One region of the Virgibacillus byunsanensis genome, then DNA from elsewhere that is predicted to be linked to it. Evidence: a T-box and tRNA genes for the amino acid it is inferred to sense, from the RefSeq annotation. Region 1 holds a T-box; the other holds one or more tRNA genes.

What was found. A T-box is a leader RNA that pairs with one kind of tRNA and senses whether it is charged. The one in region 1 lies ahead of glyQ (glycine--tRNA ligase subunit alpha), so its partner is inferred to be a tRNA-Gly.
Region 2: it has a tRNA-Gly gene. The T-box ahead of glyQ (glycine--tRNA ligase subunit alpha) is inferred to sense a tRNA for this amino acid. The anticodon was not compared.

What each region holds. Positions count from the first base shown of each region.
Region 1 covers NZ_JBHTKJ010000021.1:57,941-68,158, reverse strand. Annotated here, with positions in the region: gene ACFQ3N_RS08960 (PhoH family protein) at 1-569, shown strand, start outside; gene ACFQ3N_RS08955 (HD family phosphohydrolase) at 646-2,796, shown strand; gene ybeY (rRNA maturation RNase YbeY) at 2,799-3,263, shown strand; gene ACFQ3N_RS08945 (diacylglycerol kinase family protein) at 3,241-3,624, shown strand; gene era (GTPase Era) at 3,792-4,694, shown strand; gene ACFQ3N_RS08935 (YqzL family protein) at 4,791-4,940, shown strand; gene recO (DNA repair protein RecO) at 4,984-5,727, shown strand; T-box leader at 5,790-5,965, shown strand; gene glyQ (glycine--tRNA ligase subunit alpha) at 6,329-7,213, shown strand; gene glyS (glycine--tRNA ligase subunit beta) at 7,214-9,298, shown strand; gene ACFQ3N_RS08915 (helix-turn-helix transcriptional regulator) at 9,442-10,071, shown strand; gene ACFQ3N_RS08910 (pyruvate, water dikinase regulatory protein) at 10,090-10,218, shown strand, end outside.
Region 2 covers NZ_JBHTKJ010000008.1:3,355-13,572, forward strand. Annotated here, with positions in the region: gene dat (D-amino-acid transaminase) at 25-900, opposite strand; gene ACFQ3N_RS04030 (Crp/Fnr family transcriptional regulator) at 1,059-1,748, shown strand; tRNA gene ACFQ3N_RS04035 (tRNA-Gly) at 2,041-2,114, shown strand; gene ACFQ3N_RS04040 (ABC-ATPase domain-containing protein) at 2,298-4,001, shown strand; gene queG (tRNA epoxyqueuosine(34) reductase QueG) at 4,018-5,166, shown strand; gene ACFQ3N_RS04050 (methylated-DNA--[protein]-cysteine S-methyltransferase) at 5,190-5,705, shown strand; gene ACFQ3N_RS04055 (IS200/IS605 family accessory protein TnpB-related protein) at 6,150-6,464, shown strand; gene ACFQ3N_RS04060 (hypothetical protein) at 6,498-6,722, shown strand; gene ACFQ3N_RS04065 (DUF5316 family protein) at 6,829-6,969, shown strand; gene ACFQ3N_RS04070 (amidase domain-containing protein) at 7,022-7,864, shown strand; gene trmL (tRNA (uridine(34)/cytosine(34)/5-carboxymethylaminomethyluridine(34)-2'-O)-methyltransferase TrmL) at 7,909-8,382, shown strand; gene ACFQ3N_RS04080 (2-oxoglutarate dehydrogenase E1 component) at 8,829-10,218, shown strand, end outside.

The sequences.
Region 1 (10,218 bases):
TCGTATTTAGTATTGGGCCTGCCGGGACAGGAAAAACCTATCTGGCAGTAGTTATGGCAGTCCATGCATTAAAGAATGGACTTGTGAAAAAAATTATTTTAACGCGTCCTGCAGTTGAAGCCGGGGAAAGCTTAGGTTTTTTACCTGGGGATTTAAAGGAAAAAGTCGATCCTTATTTGAGACCACTATATGACGCCTTGCATGATGTTTTAGGTGCAGAACATACGATACGCTTGATTGAACGTGAAACAATAGAGATTGCCCCGCTTGCGTATATGCGCGGGAGAACACTGGATGATGCATTTGTGATCTTGGATGAGGCTCAAAATACAACTCCCGAACAAATGAAAATGTTTTTGACTCGACTTGGTTTTGATTCTAAGATGGTTATAACTGGTGATATCACACAAGTTGATTTACCAAAAGGTGTTACATCTGGATTACGAGTAGCGGATAAGCTATTGGGAAAAGTAAAAGGAGTTTCCTTTATTTACCTAAATCAAACAGACGTTGTAAGACACCCATTAGTCCAGCGAATTATTGATGCATACGAAAAAACAAATAATTAACGTATAGTGTAAGATCCCGAATTTACATGGGGGTCTTATTTCTATATTTATGTCACATGTTATGTGGGGGAAGAGGATGGGGAAAAAATCACCTTTTTGGGAATTGTTAAAAAATATAAAAACGAGATGGGTCATAATTGTTCTACCATTGGTTTTTTTAAGCGTCTTTTTCTTTCTCGTAACACTGAACAATATTTTTACACAAACATATGATATTGATCGATTCACAAGTGCTAAGGAAACAATAAGGTCACCAATTACAATTGAAAATCAGCAAGATACAGAACGAAAAACACACGAAACTGTGCAAGCGGTAGAAGACAGATTCGTTATATCTGAAGAAATAACAGAAGAGCAAATTGCATATGTCGAAGAAACGTTTGATGCAATAACAAAATTAGGAGAAGACAAATTACATAATAGGCAGTCATCTGATGACGAAAATGGAGATAATCCACCCATAATGCTAACAACGCAAGAAAGAGTAGAACAATTAAAACAAATCCTTTCCTCTGAAATAACAGATGCTGTTAGTGATGGGACCTTCTATCAGTTAATTGAATCCTCACCTAGTGACCGTTCAAGGGGTGAAGAACTATTAAATTCATCTGTGAATAATGTGTTAGAAAAAGGAGTACGAACAGAAAATATTCAAAGTTCTAAAAACGAGGCTGCCCAAAGTATAAAATATTCAACCTTAGATAATAACCTCAAAGAAGCATTAACAGACCTCAGTGAATTTGCAATTGTAGAGAACTCCTTTTTCGATGTAGAAAAAACGATGGATGCGCGAAAAGAAGCAGCAAGCAGTGTAGAACCAGTCGTTATTAGAGCTGGTGAAATCATCGTTCGAGAAGGACAAACCATTACAAACGAAATTTATGAAGATTTAACGTTGGTTGGCTTGTTAAATAATAACCGAAATGTATATCCAGTAATTGGTCTAGCACTTTTAATTATGTTGATTGTTGGTGTTATTGGGTATGAAATGCATTCATTATCTACACAGAAACGATTAGACAAACGAAAAGCCGCATCTATTGTGTTGATTAGCGTGATCGTAATATCATTAATGAAAATCGTTAGTTTGTATACAACGCCAGTCAATCAATTGTTTTTTGTTGTCCCTGTAGCTACCGGATCGTTATTAGTAAAACAATTAATTCACGAGAGGCTAGCTATAGTACTGGCAGCGTTGTACGCCATATTAGGAAGTATCATTTTTAACGGTGATATACCTAATTCTTTAAACGTTGAAGCAGGAGTCTACTTTTTCTTCTCACAAATAGCAGGAATTATCTTTCTAGCAAATGTAAAAGATAGATTGTCCATTGTTCGAGCTGGGATAGGAATGGCTACCATTAATATTATTACGGTATTGATATTTGTATTTCTATCTTTTGAAAAATATACATGGATTGATTTATTTATTCAATCCGGGTTTGGGATTGCTGCTGCTTTCTTATCAGCTGTTTTAACTATTGGACTGTTGCCTTTTTTCGAAACAGGTTTAGGAATTTTATCGGACATAAAGCTGTTATCATTATCTAACCCAAATCAGCCATTATTGCGTAAAATATTAACAGAAGCACCCGGGACATATCACCATTCGATTATGGTAGCAAACTTAAGTGAAACAGCGTGTGAAGCAATTGGAGCAAATGGGTTATTGGCTAGAGTGGGTGCTTACTACCACGACATTGGAAAAACAGTTAGACCACACTTTTTCATTGAAAATCAATTATCGATCAAGAATCCACACGATGTAATTGAACCAAGACAAAGTGCAGATATTATTATTAGTCATCCATATGACGGTGCGGCTATGTTAAAAAAACACAAGCTTCCAAAAGAAATCATTGAAATCGCAGAGCAACACCATGGAACGACATTATTGAAGTATTTTTATTTTAAAGAGAAGGAAACTAATGATAAGGTAAAGGAAATACAATATCGTTATCCAGGTCCCAAGCCGCAGTCCAAAGAAGCAGCAATAGTGTGTATATGTGATTCAGTTGAGGCTGCGGTTCGTTCCTTAAAAGAACCTACAGAGGAGAAAATCGAGGAAATTGTATCTTCCATAGTGAACGACCGTCTGATGGATGGACAATTAGACGAAAGCCCACTAACTATAGAAGAAGTTAAAAAGATTCATTCGGCAGTATGCCAAACATTAAAAGGTATTTTTCACTCAAGAATTCAATATCCTATGAAGGAGGCAAAATAACGATGCACATTGACTTTCATGATCAAACCAATTCTGTTCCATCTGATTATATAGACTTAATACAACGTTTAATAACGTTTGCAGCTGAAAAAGAAACGGTTTCTAAAGAAGCAGAACTATCGATAAATTTTGTTGATAATAAAGAGATTCAGGAGCTTAATCGTAATTATCGACAACAGAATAAACCGACTGATGTTATTTCATTTGCATTGCAGGAATCTGTAGATGGTGAAGTTAATATTGTTGGTGAAGATATTCCTTTAGTACTTGGTGATATTGTTATATCTGTTGATCAAGCAAAAGAACAGGCAGAGGATTACAACCATTCATTTGAAAGGGAATTGGGCTTTCTAGCAGTACATGGACTCCTTCATTTACTAGGATATGATCATATGAATAAGGATGATGAAGTAAATATGTTTCAAAAACAGGAAGAAATCTTAGGTGAGTTTGGGCTTGGACGGTAAAAAAAGAAAGTATTCAATAGGGTTTTCCTTTGCTTGGAATGGTTTAGTATCTGTTGCAAAGAAAGAAAGAAATTTTAGGATTCATTTGCTAGTAATAATCATGGTGATTATTACTGGAATACTATGTCGTCTATCAACAATTGAATGGTCTTTGATTATTATTGTTATCGGATTTGTGTTAGTTACGGAAATGCTAAATACAGTTATTGAAAACACAATTGATTATCTGAATCCAACCATTCATCCTTTAGCAAAAAATATTAAAGATATATCCGCCGCTGCAGTGTTAGTTGCTGCTATAACAGCAATAATCGTTGGTATTGTGATATTTCTACCTAAATTAATAGCGTGGATAAATTAGCCCTTCAATTAGTTGATGGGTTTTTCGTATTAAATAATGGAAACTTAAACGATGTTGTGTCATTATTTATCTTATAAAGAAAAATTTTAAAAGCTTTTGTCGATTATATGAAAGTGGACTACTTTTGTAGTACTATATACTAAATAACTGCTTCGGAGGATACATCAATGGATAATAATTTTAAATCTGGTTTCATTGCTATAATTGGTAGACCAAATGTAGGGAAGTCTACATTCATGAATCATGTTATAGGTCAAAAAATTGCTATTATGAGTGATAAAGCTCAAACTACCCGAAACAAGATCCAAGGTGTTTTAACAGAAAAAGATGCACAATATGTTTTTATAGACACACCAGGAATTCATAAACCTAAGCACCGTCTAGGTGATTTTATGGTTAAAATTGCTGAGGATACATTAAATGAAGTTGATGCTATCTTATTTATGATTAATGCCAAGGAAGGTTATGGTAAAGGAGATCAATATATCATAGATCGATTACAACAAGTAAACCGCCCTGTATTTTTGATCCTAAATAAGATCGATTTGGTCCATCCAGATGAATTATTTCCGTTAATAGACCTTTATAAAAACAAGTATAACTTCGAGGAAATTATTCCTATTTCAGCACTACAAGGAAATAATGTAAAACATTTGCTTAATGTCATAAAAACCCACTTACCTGAAGGGCCACAATATTACCCAGAAGATCAGGTTACGGACCATCCTGAAAGGTTTATTATTGGTGAGCTTATTCGTGAAAAAGTGTTACAATTAACTAGAGAAGAAATACCTCATTCCATTGCAGTAGTTATTGAAAACATTGAAACAAGAGATTCAGATGCAGTTTTCATTCAAGCCTCTATCATTACCGAAAGGAAAACACAAAAAGGTATTTTAATTGGTAAACAAGGAAGTATGTTGAAAAACATTGGAAAAAATGCTCGAAAAGATATTGAAGCGTTACTGGGATCAAAAGTATATTTAGAGTTATGGGTAAAGGTACAGAAAGATTGGCGTAATAAGCAAAGTCAACTAAAAGAATATGGTTTTCGTAGTGATGAATATTAAACATGGTAAAATTTATTACTAATTGTTTTGTTATCTGTGGTCATCCTAATAACAAGTACTTTTTCAAACATGCTATAAAGAAAGGTGGGGTTTCTTGTGATCGACTTTACGTGGAAATTATTTAGTCAAACAGGAAACATTGATACCTATTTACTATTGAAAGAGTTAGAAACTGAACCAAATTCAAATGAATCAAACGTAGAAATGGAAAATCAAGAAGTGTCACCACTAGATACTAATTTGTAAATTTAAATGTTATTGCTAAAGAGATAGGGAAAGGTGAAACTGTGTGCTCGAAAAAATAGATGGTATTGTGATAAAAACACAAGATTATGGGGAAACGCACAAGATCGTAACATTATTTACGAAAAAGTTAGGCAAGATATCTGCCATTGCACGGGGAGCTAAAAAACCAAAAAGTCGAATGGCTGCAGTAACGCAGCCATTCATATATGGTGAATTTTTTATTTACGTAAATACAGGGTTAAGCACTATTCAGCAGGGAGAAATGATTAATTCATTTCGTTTTATTCGAGAAGATATCATTAAGACAGCCTATGCCGCTTATATTACAGAATTGACAGATAAACTCTTTGACACGCATGCTCCAGATGCCTATATTTATGATCAATTGTTTCAAACATTAACCTGGATAGCTGAGAAAGAAGATGCTGAAATACCGCTAATGATGTATGAATTAAAACTTTTTAAAAAAGGCGGGTTTGCTCCTGTGGTAGACCATTGTGTGAATTGTGGAAATAAAGATTCACCATTTGTATTTTCAGTTTCAGAAGGCGGCCTATTATGTAACAGTTGTAAGTATATGGATGAACGTGCAACAACGCTCCTAAATTCTATTGCAAATTTACTGCGGGTCTTTTCTGTAGTTGGAGTGGAACAAATAGGAACGATTTCTGTGAAAGAGGAAAACAGAAAAGTACTGCGACATATTTTAGATACATATTATGACCAGTATGGTGGTTATTTTTTGAAGTCAAAAAAGTTTCTGAATCAACTTGATAAATTGTCCTAGGTATATTTAGTTGACAAGATGTTGTTCATAAAGTATTATTTGAACAGATTTTAGTTAGATAGTAAATTGCAGTGAAAGAGATTAGTACTTATTGATATCTATTTAAAAAGCGAATCCAGGAAAGTGAAAGCTGGATAATAGAACGATAAGGAAGGCACTCTGGAGTAATTGTTGTATAAAGTGGCTCTATTTAATAGAGCAAATAGGGTGGAACCGCGGGTAAAGTCCCGTCCCTATGTCTTTTTATAGACATAGGGACGGGATTTTTTATTGTCTAGGAAATTATAAAATTAGGAGCCTGTGGATAATTTATTTACTGCTTAAGCCACGTCCAGCTCCAGCGCCCAGCGACTAGTGGGCTTCCTGATCCTCCTTACGATAAGTCAACATCGATTCGCTACCGCTCTTCGTGTTTCCTTTATCTCATGCGGATAAGTCCAGCCCATACGTCGCTAAACGGGCGCTTGCGCTTTTGTTCTTTTTTAGCAGACAGGAAATTATAAATCTTTCCTACTGCATAAGTACAACCAAGGCTTTTGCCATAAAGGTTGTAAAACAGGGTTTTAAGAAATTAAGGTTTAAATGACGGGAGGATATAATCATGAAGAATATTCAAGAAATGATATTAACGCTACAAAAACATTGGTCTGATCAGAACTGCATCTTAATGCAAGCCTACGATGTTGAAAAAGGTGCAGGTACCATGTCTCCAATGACTTTACTACGAAGTTTAGGACCTGAGCCCTGGAATGTAGCATATGTTGAACCATCGAGAAGACCTGCTGATGGAAGATATGGTAAAAACCCTAATCGTTTATATCAACATCACCAATTTCAGGTCATTATGAAACCATCTCCAGATAATATACAAGAATTATATTTGGAGTCATTAAAGGCACTCGGCATTGATCCATTGAAACATGATATCCGTTTTGTAGAAGATAACTGGGAAAACCCAACCTTAGGTGCTGCCGGCTTAGGGTGGGAAGTGTGGCTTGATGGAATGGAAATTACGCAATTCACTTATTTTCAGCAAATTGGAGGATTGGAAGCCAATCCAGTCGCGGTAGAATTAACCTATGGGATCGAACGCTTGGCGTCTTATATACAGGATAAGGAAGATGTTTTTGATTTAGAATGGACTAACGGAGTTACAGTAAGAGATATATTCTTCCAACCTGAATATGAACATTCAACTTATACATTTGAAGAGTCAAATACAGATATGCTTTTCCAACTATTTTCTATGTATGAACAAGAAGCGAAAGTAACGATGGAAAAAGGTTTAGTTTTTCCGGCATATGATTACGTTTTAAAATGTTCACATACCTTTAATTTGCTCGATGCAAAAGGTGTTATTTCAGTAACAGAACGTACGGGGTATATTTCGAGAATCCGCAATTTAGCACGTAATATTGCAAAAGCATATGTTGCAGAACGCGAACGACTTGGTTTTCCGATGTTACCAAAAGAGGAGGATAAATAAATGACGAAGGATGTGTTATTTGAAATAGGATTAGAAGAATTGCCAGCTAGATTTGTTGACCATGCAGAAAAACAGCTAGCAGAAAAAACAAAAGACTGGTTAAATGAATTACGTATTGCGTATGACTCTCTTGTCTCTTACTCTACACCAAGAAGACTTGCCGTTTTGGTGAGGGGTGTTGCAGAGGAGCAAACTACTATTGAAGAAGAAGCAAAAGGACCTACCGAAAAAATAGCCAAAGATGCAGATGGTAATTGGACGAAGGCAGCAATTGGTTTTACAAAAGGAAAAGGTAAAACCACAAATGATATATATACAAAAGAGATAAAAGGTACTACTTATATATTTGTGAAAAATAATATTGAAGGCAAACAAACCGCTGAACTGTTACCATCGTTCAAAATAATTATAGAAGCTATTACCTTTCCAAAGAATATGAGATGGGCAACACAATCCATGAGATATGCTAGGCCGATCCGCTGGTTGGTAGCCTTATATGATGAAACAGTTATCTCTTTAGAAATTGCCAACGTAAGTACAAGTAATACAACGTACGGACACCGGTTCCTTGGAGAGCAAATTACTTTAGATACACCAATAGATTATGAAAATAAATTAAAGGATAACTATGTCATCGTAGATCCAAATGCCCGTCAGAAACTTATTCTAAACGGTATTAGAAATATAGAAAATCAAGAAAACGTCCAAATCCCAATTGATGAGAAGTTACTTAATGAAGTACGAAATTTGGTGGAGTATCCTACTGTATTCATGGGTACGTTTAAAGAGCAATTTTTATCAATTCCATCAGATGTATTAATAATATCTATGAAAGAACATCAACGGTATTTTCCAGTAAAATCAAGTGATGGAAAGCTTCTTCCTTACTTCGTTGGTGTTAGAAATGGAGATGATTACGCCCTTGAATCGGTAACAAAAGGGAACGAAAAAGTGTTACATGCACGTTTATCAGATGCTCAATTCTTCTATGAAGAAGATCTAAAACATTCCATCGAATTTTATTTAGAAAAGTTAGAAAAAGTTGTTTTTCAGGAGAAGCTTGGAACCATTAGTGATAAAGTTCAACGGGTTGTGCAAATGACGGAGAAATTGTCTCATTTATTAAATACTGACAACGCAACAACTCGTAATGCAGCTAGAACAGCAGCAATATGTAAATTTGATTTAACTACAAATATGGTAAATGAATTTACTGAGTTACAAGGTGTAATTGGAGAAACATATGCAAATCATTTTGGAGAAGATGCTAAAGTAGCCCAGGCAATTGCTGAGCATTATAAACCAGTTCACTCAGATGACAATTTACCTGCTTCAGTTGAGGGAGCAATTGTTAGTATCGCTGATAAGTTAGATACAATTGTAGGTTGTCTATCAGTAGGGCTTATTCCAACAGGTTCACAGGATCCATATGGACTAAGAAGACAAGCAGTAGGGATATTGAAAATAGTAAAGGAAAACGAGTGGAATGTTTCGATTGAAACACTACTGGATATTGCTCAACAGGTATATCAACAATTGAATTTTGATCAAATAGATTATGGGAAAGTGTTACTTGAACTGCACGACTTTTTCCAATTACGCGCCACCCACCTGTTAAAAGAAGAGGGAATTGAACAAGATGTTATTCAATCTGTATTAGACAAAAGGATTGGTATGATCGGCTATACTATGGAAAAAGCAAGTGTATTATCGTCAAAACGTAATGATGATACATTTAAGCATATCCAAGAAGCACTTGTTCGAATCTTAAACTTATCGAAAAAAGCGCAAGAAACGACTATAAACCCTGTTCTATTTGAGACTTCTTCAGAAAAAGAGCTGTTTCGTAAATTTGAATTGATTCAAGAATCTTACCATGATGTTAATGGAAAGTTAGATGCAGCGAAGTCACTGGAGGAATTAGGTAAATTAGCTGTGCCAATCCATTCTTTCTTCGATCATAATATGGTTATGGCTGATGAGGAAGAAGTGCGCAATAATCGATTAGCACTAGTTAAGAGTATAGCTGATTTAATAGAAGATTTTGCTGATCTTTCCTTAATTGAATGGAAACAGCAGTTTTAGAAGAGACAATGCGCCCTATCTTCGGAAAAGACTCGTTTCGAAACAGTTTTTTAACACTAATTAATATAACACGTTTCCCTATTCACTCTATTTAGGCTATAATATTAGTAAATAGTATGTCATATTTACTGGGTGGTGAAGAAGTGGAATTATCAAAAAGACAAGAACAGATAATAGGGATCGTCAAACAGGACGGACCTATTACAGGTGAAAATATTGCAGAACAGTTAGGCCTCACTAGGGCTACTTTAAGACCAGACTTAGCTATCCTTACAATGGCAGGTTTTTTAGACGCTAGACCACGGGTGGGTTATTTCTATACAGGGAAAACGGGTTCAGAACTCCTAACTGAAAAGATAAGTAAATTCAAAGTTCATGAATATCAATCCGTTCCCATAGTAGTTAAGGAAGATGCTTCTGTCTATGATGCAATATCCACTATGTTTTTAGAAGATGTAGGTACTTTATTTGTTGTTGGTGAACATGCATGTCTAACAGGAGTACTATCCCGTAAGGATTTGTTAAGAGCGAGCATTGGTACGCAAGACTTAAATGCTGTGCCAGTTCATATTATTATGACAAGAATGCCTAATATAACAGTATGCAGAAAAGAAGATTTATTGTTAGATGTCGCTAGTAAACTAATTACTAAGCAAATTGATGGAATACCAGTAGTTAAAGATACGGATCTAGGTTTGGAAGTTGTGGGTAGGATTACGAAAACAACTATTACTAAAGTGTTTGTAGAATTAATTACGGATAATCATATATAGGAAGAGAGGAGCATAAACATGGTTGTTAAACCACTTGTTTACGTTTTATCTGATTCTGTTGGAGAAACAGCTGAATTGGTAATTAAAGCTGGATTAAGTCAATTTAATAATGGAGAATACAAAATACAAAGAATTCCGTATGTTGAA
Region 2 (10,218 bases), on a different contig from region 1:
ACCTTTTGTGCAGGTGACAAAAGGTTAAACAGATTGATTAATTTTATTTATTTTAATAGAAGCATCTTCTTCATATTTTTGTTGTAGTTGCTTGGTAATAGTACCTGGCTTCCCATTCTTTATAGTCGTATTATCGACCTTTACGATTGGCATAATTTCCGAAGTACTACTAGATAAAAATAGTTCGTCTGCCATTGCAATGTCCTCGACAGAAAATCCTTCTTCCATAAAAGGGATATTTAGATCTGAGACAAATTTTTCAACACGCATGCGTACACATCCATGTAGTATTCTATTTGTTGCTGGATGGGTATACACTTTTCCATCTTTAACAAGGTAAACATTAGCAGCGCTGCATTCCGTTATCAAACCATCCATGTGTAAAATAGCTTCATAGCAATTATTTTCTTTTGCCTCTTGTTTTGCTAGAACGTTTGGTAACAGATTCAAACTTTTGATAAAACAATATTCCCAACGAACGTCTCGTGCAGTAATGGTAGATACACCATTTTCTAAATTTGCTAGGTTACGAGATAGGTCTTGTGCATATGCATAAAAGTTCGCTGATACATCTGAAGGAAAAATATGATCGCGTGGAGCGGACCCTCTTGATACTTGCAGATAGACTTTTCCATCTTCTTTCATATTGTTTCGTTCCAGTAGTTCCAGTAATAAATCATTAATTTCTTCTTTTGTAAATGGAAGTGTAATTTTAATTGCCTCTGCTGAACGGAATAATCGATCCACATGTTCGGTGAGTAGATAGTAATTTCCATTGTATATACGAATTACTTCATAAACCCCATCACCAAACTGCAAACCACGTTCTTCAAATGGGTACTTCAAATTATCACGATGTGTGAATTTTGTTTGTGACAAAATAATTGGGTATACAGACATTTTCACAGCCTCCTTAAAGCTTATGAATAGTTTATACTTTCTAAAAACGCTTGTAAATGGTTGATTCACTATTTAGTGATAAAAAAGTGATATCTATCACTGAGATTATTTTTGAGTTCGATATAATAAGGGTATTCAACAAAAGGATGTGGTGTTTGATGGAACCTTTATTAAGTCGACTAGAATCCTATGATTATGACATACTTATGGCTAACTCCAAACAAATATCGGTAGGTAAAGGTGAGTATATTTTTAAAGAAGGAGATCCATCAAACTATTTATATTTCGTACTAAAAGGTGAAATTCGTATCTTTAAATATTTGGGAAAACATAAAGAAATAACTATTTTTACGCGTGGTAAACAGGATGGATTTGGTGAAATCGGTATATTTAGTGGTGAGAAGTATTCTAATTCTGCATTAGCCCAAAAGGACAGCCTCCTATGTTGTATATCAAAAAAAGATATTGAAACCATTCTGTCCCATAATGGTAGATTAGGCATACATGTAACCCAGTGGCTTGCTGAATCATTAGAAGCAAGCAAGGCCAAAATGCGTGATTTTATTGCATTTGGTTCAGAAGGGGCTGTCGCCTCTGTATTTGTTAGGTATTCAAATATGTATGGGATAGTTACCCCTGAAGGCATTCGTATTACAGAACCAATCATGATCCGGGATATTAGCAAACATATTGGAATTTCCAGAGAAACAGTAAGTCGAATTATTAATAAATGGAAAGAAGAAGGTATTATTTCAAATAACAATAAATACTTTCTATTAAAAAATGTAGATTACTTTAAAGAACTACTCTTTTGTGAAAACTGTGGTGTGGAGAATTGCGTCATATAAGGGTAAGGCTGTAATCATAAACGTAAATAGATTACAGCCTAATAAAAAAATAATAGTTTACTATTGATTACTATCCAATGAGTTGTTATAATAAGAATCGTTCACCAAAAAAGGACAAGAAACGCACTTCTTTATCATGCGGGTGTAGTTTAGTGGTAAAACCTCAGCCACGAGCAAAACATCCACCGAGTAAGTTTCGAGTTGCCCCGAAGCATGGACAACCTTGAATATGCTAGTAGATGTAGGGGCATGTCAGTACGTGAACAAAATGCAATAATAAATCTTTTATCATGCGGGTGTAGTTTAGTGGTAAAACCTCAGCCTTCCAAGCTGATGATGAGGGTTCGATTCCCTTCACCCGCTCCATACATATGTCTTAACGCAGTGTTTCGTAATAACTAATTTACGAAGTGTTGCGTTTTTCATTTTCTCCAAAAAACCCCACATTCCCTAAAATAGAAACCCATATAATAACACTTCACTTGAATTAAACTTCTCTAGAATAGTATTCTAAAGAGACATACAAATTAAAAAGTTGAGGGATTTAAGATGAAACAATTAATGCAGCAACTTACACAAATGGATGGAAAAGGATATAAAGCGTATAAAAGTGTTCAAGGTCACTACACATTTGATGATTTTGATTTATATATAGATTATGTGCAAGGTGATCCATTTGCGACTCCTTCTAAAATTCGTGTAACAATTCCAAGTGATAAACGTCCAATTAAGGATGAGTGGCTTCAGACATATGCACGAAAGGTAGCTACAGAAGATGCGCTTGCTCGTGTTATTGGGAAAGCTGTTTCAAGTGACAAACCTTTCATTAAAGGGTCTGGCAAAAGTGGACAGATTCTTTTTGATAAACCTGACCAGGAAATTCTGGAACGAAGTGCTGTACAAATTACTCCAAACAGGACAACTGTGTGCATATCCGTTGGGCTTCCTGCAAATGGACGTCGAATTAATGGAAAAGAAGCTGAAAAACTATTTTCCCAGGCAATCCCGAGCATTATAAACAACTCTATTTTCACTATTACCGATGCACAAATTAACAAAGCTGTTGAGCTCGCTGACCAACAGGAAGCAATTCGTAAGGAAATGCATAAGCATAACTGGATTGCTTTTATTGCTAATGGTTCTATTTTACCAAGAGAAAGCGGGATAAGTAATCGTCCACTGAAAAATGCGGTACCTTTTCAAAGCCCTGCTGAAAATGAGGTGACGATTCGTATTCCATATCAATCTGAACCGTTAAAAGGGATGGCGATCAAAAAGGGAATTACATTAATCGTTGGTGGAGGTTACCATGGAAAGAGTACCATTTTGCAAGCAATTGAACGTGGTGTATACCCTCATTTAAAAGGCGACGGTCGGGAGTATGTTTTAACCGACCCTGATGCTGTGAAGATTCGTGCTGAAGATGGAAGGCAGGTTACAGGTGTGAATATCTCACCATTCATTACTAATTTGCCACACAAGCAGAATACGCAGGTTTTTTCAACAGAAAATGCAAGTGGCAGCACGTCACAGGCAGCTAATGTGATGGAAGCATTGGAAGCTGGTGCAACTACATTATTAATTGATGAGGATACAAGTGCGACGAACTTTATGATTCGTGATCATCGAATGCAGCAGTTAGTAAGTAAAAATAAAGAGCCAATCACCCCATTTATTGATAAAATAAAACAAATGCGGGATCAACTGGATGTGTCTACCATACTCGTTATGGGTGGATCAGGTGATTATTTTTCTGTAGCAGATCGAGTTATCATGATGGAGGCATATATTCCACATGATGTCACCTCAAAAGCAACGGAGATTATGGAAAAATACCCGATCGAACGTGATGCAACAGCTGAAGAGGTGTTTGGTGACATTTCAGCTAGATATTTTCAACAAAATACCCTACAAACGAAAAAAGGTAATCGAGAGAAGACGCAGGCAAAAGGCTTAACAAAGATTTTAATGGGACGCACCGATATAACGTTTGATAGTACCGAGCAATTAGTTGATGCTTCACAAACACGTATGATTGCTGAAATCATACAATTTCTAGATCGAACCAATGGTCTTGGACAGAAATCACTATATGAATTATTAGATGAAATAGATGAGCAAATGAACAAAAAGGGTTTAGCGTCGTTTACCACCTTTAAAAATCAGCATCCTGGTGATATTGCACGTCCACGACGCTATGAAATTGCAGCTGTCCTGAACCGGATTCGGACAGCCACTGTTAAACAAAAATAGAAGGGAGGGTAATTGTATGAATACCGATCAGCTAAAACAAGAGATTATTGCCTACAGCAAAGAAATAGGTATTGATAAAATTGGCTTTGCTTCAGCTGATGTGTTTGGCGAATTAAAAGAAAGACTTAGACGCCAGCAATCATTACAGTATCAGTCAGGCTTTGAAAAAGGGTCAGTGGAAGAACGTACAGAACCACAACGATTATTGCCTGAAGCACAATCGATACTCTCGATTGCAATTGCCTATCCATCCCGAATGAAGGATCCACCAAAAAGTACAAAAGCAGAACGTCGCGGAATTTTTTGCCGTGCATCATGGGGAACAGATTATCATGTTATATTACGTGATCGCCTGGAGAAGCTATCTGCTTTCATTAAAGAAAAAGTTCCAGATGTAGAAAATAAACTGATGGTTGATACAGGCGAGTTATCCGATCGTGCAGTTGCAGAACGTGCTGGAATTGGCTTCAGTGGAAAAAATACGGCAATTATTACACCGGAGTTTGGCTCATATGTTTATTTAGGTGAGTTAATGACGAATATTCCATTTGTACCGGATGAACCAGTTGATGATAGTTGCGGAGAATGTACAAAATGTATTGACGCATGTCCTACTGGAGCGATTGTTCAGGGCGGTCAGTTAAACGCCCAGCGCTGTATAGCATTTTTGACCCAAACAAAAGGCTTCCTGGAAGATGAGTATCGAACAAAGATTGGTAACCGGTTATATGGTTGTGACACATGCCAAGTTGTATGTCCGAAGAATAAGAAGATTGATTTTCATATTCACCCAGAATTGGAACCTGAGAACGAAATTAATAAACCAGTATTAAAGCCAATGCTGCGAATATCAAATCGGGACTTTAAAGAGACATATGGACATATTGCTGGTTCCTGGAGAGGGAAAAAGCCCTTGCAACGTAATGCATTAATCGCCCTTGGTCATTATAAGGACAAAACAGCTGTTGATGAGATGATTGCTGTAATGAGTAATGACCCAAGGCCTGTCATCCGTGGAACAGCAGCATGGGCACTGGGTAAAATTGGTACAGATGAAGCCTTTACAGCAATTAAGAAATCCATGGAAAAAGAACAGGATGAACAAGTATTGTTTGAAATGGAAAAAGGACTGGACTTTCAACAAGAGCTGTCTGCGACGAAATAAATTCAGGAAAAGAGGAATTGTTGATGGGGAAAGTTACACTATATTACGATGAGATGGATTCACCAATAGGCACATTACTGTTGGTTAGTGATGGAGAAAAAGTCGTTCGAATTGAGTTTGGGGCATTGGCTAACTTAACTGACAAAACAAAGAAATGGTTGGGGACCCATTTCGGTGAACCGATATTTGTTCAGCATCCGGAAAAAGTAAGACAAGCTAAAGATGAGCTCATGGAATACTTTGCAGGTAAACGAAAAGAGTTTACCGTTGATTTTAGTTATCATGGAACTCCTTTTCAAAAAAAAGTTTGGCAAGCACTCTTTCGTAAAATACCTTACGGTGAAACCAAAACCTATAAAGATATAGCAGTTGCTGCTGGAAATCCAAAAGCTGTCCGTGCTGTTGGTGGGGCAGTTAATAGAAATCCTTTTTCCATCGTTGTTCCTTGCCACCGGGTTATTGGAACAAATGGAAAAATGGTTGGTTACGGGGGCGGACTAGATAAAAAAGAATATTTACTGGATCACGAGGCTAAGTAACTATGAAACTTTTTCCTATAGTGTTTCGTACTATAAGCAAACAGGATAATCTATAGTTATTCTGTTGTTTTTTTTTAGAAAACCCCTGGCTATGCCGGGGGTAACGCTCTTTCTTTTTAAACACCTGACGGGATTCCTAAGCTTGTATTTCCTTATGGACAAGAGCAAGTTAATAAAGCTATCGACACGCAAGTTTCGTTAAAAGATAAAAAGAAGTACGGAAAGTCTATTTCGTGGTCCGTCGAAGACCACGGTGATCATTATATTTTCAAGTGTATCGTAGATGTACCTGAAAAAGAAGGTGAAAACTACAGCAAAAGGAATGGAGTTATCGGTGTTGACCTGAATGTTGACCATATTGGATGGTCAAACATTAACGCCATTGGTCAGTTTATTAAAAGTGGAGTCCTCCGCTTTGATATTGAAAATAAAAGAAGTGGTCAAATGACAAAAATGATCGAAGCTGAAGCCATCGCTTTGGTAGATATGGCTGTTCGTGAAAAGAAACTACTTGTATTAGAAAAATTAGATACGACAAAATCAAAAGTATCCCATGCATACGGCAATAAAAAAGCAAACCGTCGCATGTCGGCTTTCGCATATGATAAATTCATTTCAGCCATTAAAAACCGCGCTGAAAAAATGAGGATTCACGTTTACGAAGTGAATCCTGCATACACCAGTCAAATCGGTAAAATGAAATATATAAAACGTTTCGGCATTTCGATACATCAAGCAACTTCGTTTGTCATTGCTTGAAGAGCAATGGGTTATAAAGAAAAACTCCCACCAATGTTGCATTCCCTATTACCAGAGAAGATGATAGGTCTGCATCACTGGGCGCAATGGAAGAAAGTCACTACCCTCCTGAAAGACATTCGTACGAGTACATACTATCAATCAGAACTTTTTGACGAAAACCAGTTTCGCGAAAGTGGACTCTTGTTTCGAGGGGCTCTTACAGACTACGAAACAAAAGGAATGGATAAGTTGAAAAGTAGAAAAACCACAGCCTAGTTGAACGGGCTATGGTATTCTAGGAATCTACTTGGGTTCTTAGCTTTCTCCTTTTGGGAGTCCCCTTCCCCGAAATTTCATTAGAAATTTAGGTGGGGGGTAGTTCATTAGTGGGCAACAAGTAAGAGCTAACTATCATACAGAAACTAGAGAAGACAGGGAAAAACGGACAAGGACAATGTTGATATTAGGAATTATTGGTCTGCCACATGTAATTGTAGGAGCGTTACTCCTTCTTACAATATAATATGCTTTTGACAAGCATTCTCTCCATATACTCTTAATGGAGGGGATTTTTTATGGAAAAATTAGCGAATATCTGGCTCGATTTCTTACAGTCAGAACCGAAAAATGATACATGGTGGGATAGGAAAAAGAAATTATGTGATGTACGACAAGCGGAGATGGTGCGAATCAATGGAAAAGGGCGAATTTTTCACACGTTACAGTATGACAGAGAAATAAACTACCATTATTTACTTCATTTATCCATGTTAGTGAAGCAAAACGATTACATGTATTTAGAGGAGCAGGTTATTCCTTATCAGTTTCGTGTTATTAATGGCGAGGTTATCGACCATCAGGAAATGGAGAAGCCGATTGTATTAAGTGGCAATACAGTAATGCCTGAAATTACGAGGGATTTATCAAAGCAACGATTTTCCTATAATAGACTTGCTGCAGTAAAGTATGCTGAACGGTGGTGGAATAGCTATAACCCAGCTTATGAAAAATTTGATGTCGATTGCACAAACTATGTATCTCAATGTCTCAGCGCTGGTGGAGCCCCCACGTATGGAGCCCCAAATAGAGGGAGTGGCTGGTGGTATAGTGGGGGAAACTGGAGCTATAGCTGGGCGGTTGCACATTCCTTGCGCTGGTATTTAAGTGGATCAACGAAAGGACTAAAGGGAAAAGAGGTCCAATCTGCTAATGAACTATTGCCGGGGGACATTATTTGTTATGATTTTCAAGGTGATGGCAAATTCGATCATAATACAATTGTAGTTGCAAAAGATACGAATGGAATGCCACTAGTAAATGCTCATACAGACAACAGTCGAAATCGGTATTGGTCTTATGAGGATTCTACCGCTTATACACCCAATATAAAGTATAAATTTTTCCGAATAGGTGAGTAAATGATATACTAATGAAGTTATTATAATGGTAAGGAGAATGTATAGTGAGTTTACATGTTGTATTATATCAACCAGAAATACCAGCAAATACCGGTAACATAGCAAGAACATGCCTGGCAACAGATACGACACTTCACTTGATACATCCATTAGGATTTTCAACGGATGATAAAATGTTGCGACGTGCTGGCTTGGATTATTGGAAGAATGTTGATATTAAAGAATATAGCTCGATTCAGGAGTTGTACGATACCTATCCAAAAGGGGATTTTTATTACATTGAAAACTTCGGTACAAAGCATTATACCGATTATGATTATAGTAATGTGGAGCCTGAATTGTTTTTCGTATTTGGAAGGGAAACAGATGGTATTCCGAAAGAACTGCTTGAAGGTAAGGAAGATAAGTGTCTTCGCATTCATATGAATGATAAGGTTCGTTCATTAAATTTATCAAACACAGCTGCAATTATACTTTATGAAGCATTACGTCAACAAGGCTTTCCAAAACTGTTATAAAAAAACCGTCATGCGATTAAAATCACATGGCGGTTTCTTCTATTAAGACTTATCATTGATTATGCTTAGGTACACCTGCTTTTGCTTCGTATCCGGAAGTGAGACATGAAGTGATAAACACAACGATTACTCCCATAAGTAGAAAAAGATTCATCAAGGCGCCCTCCTTTAACTTTATATATGTACAATCACTATATTATTATTCTGTCCTTATTATAGCGAATAAATCACCAGTTGTGAACCTTGAAGATACCAATGGAGAAAAATTTCTCAAAAAGTCAGTGGGAATGGTATTAAAAAAATATGGAAAAGCTAACTCTTTTGTTGTTTCTATACTTGAATTGGAGTATATTAGTTGATGAAGTCATTCGAGAGTTCTATAATGTTACATGAGTGTGAAAAGACGTTTTATCGAATTAAGTTAACTTCTAATGGGGGTATATAACGTGGCACATAACGAAGAATCTAATAAAAGATTCTGGGAAAGATTTCATGGCCCAAACATGGGTTATGTAGAAGAACAATATGATCTATACAAACAGGATCCAAATGGTGTTGATCCTTCTTTAAAAGAAATTTTTGATCAGCACGGAGCGCCTGATTGGATGTATCAATCAGATAGCTCAGTACAGAGTACGTCTCAAACTACTTCTATAAATGATGTGAAAAAATTAACCTCAGCGATGAAACTTGTTGAGGCTATTCGCCGTTTTGGCCATCTAGAAGCAGATATTTATCCAGTTGGAAAAAGAAAACGTGGATCAGATTTGGTTGATCCCAAAACATATGGATTATCAGATGATGACTTGAGGAGTATTCCTGTATCATGGTTATGGGAACAGGCGCCAGCTGGTGTAGATAACGGCTATGATGTAATTCAGCAACTGAAAAAGTATTATGCAGGGAAAATTACCTTTGAATATGATCATGTAAATAACGATGATGAGCGTAAATGGTTATTGGAACGAATTGAAACTGGTGAATTCCATTTAGCCTTATCAAAAGAGGAACAAAAGCAATTATTAGAGCGACTTGCACATGTAGAAGGCTTTGAAGGGTTCTTACAAAAAACTTTTGTAGGACAAAAACGCTTTTCTATTGAAGGCTTGGAATCAATGGTACCAATGCTTGACCGTATTGTAAAATATGCTGCTAAAGATAAAGTAGAACATATTATGATGGGTATGGCACACCGGGGTCGTCTGAGTGTTTTAGCCCATGTGTTAGGAAAACCTCTAGATAAAATATTTTCTGAATTTCATCATTCTCCAGATAAGGAACTAATTCCATCTGAAGGATCGATGGGCATTAATTATGGCTGGACTGGTGATGTGAAATATCACTTTGGCGCAACCAAAGAACTGCATGAAGGAGATGAAACGGCAACACGCATTACGCTTGCTCACAATCCATCTCATTTAGAATTTGTAAACCCTGTTGTTGAAGGTTTTGCTCGTTCAGCCCAGGATGATCGTTCAAAATCAGGCTATTCAGAGCAAAACATTAATAAAGCGATTCCTGTTTTAATTCATGGTGATGCGGCATTTATTGGAGAAGGCGTAGTTGCAGAAACACTAAATTTAAGCGGTTTACCAGGTTATCAAACAGGTGGTACTCTACATATTATTGCGAATAATCTTGTAGGCTACACAACAGATCAAGAGGATGGAAGATCGACTCGCTATGCAAGTGACTTAGCAAAAGGTTTTGAAATCCCAATTATTCATGTAAATGCAGATGATCCAATTGCTTGTGTATCTGCTATCCAAATTGCTTATGAATATCGTCAAAAATTTAATAAAGACTTTTTAATTGATTTAGTAGGTTACCGTCGTT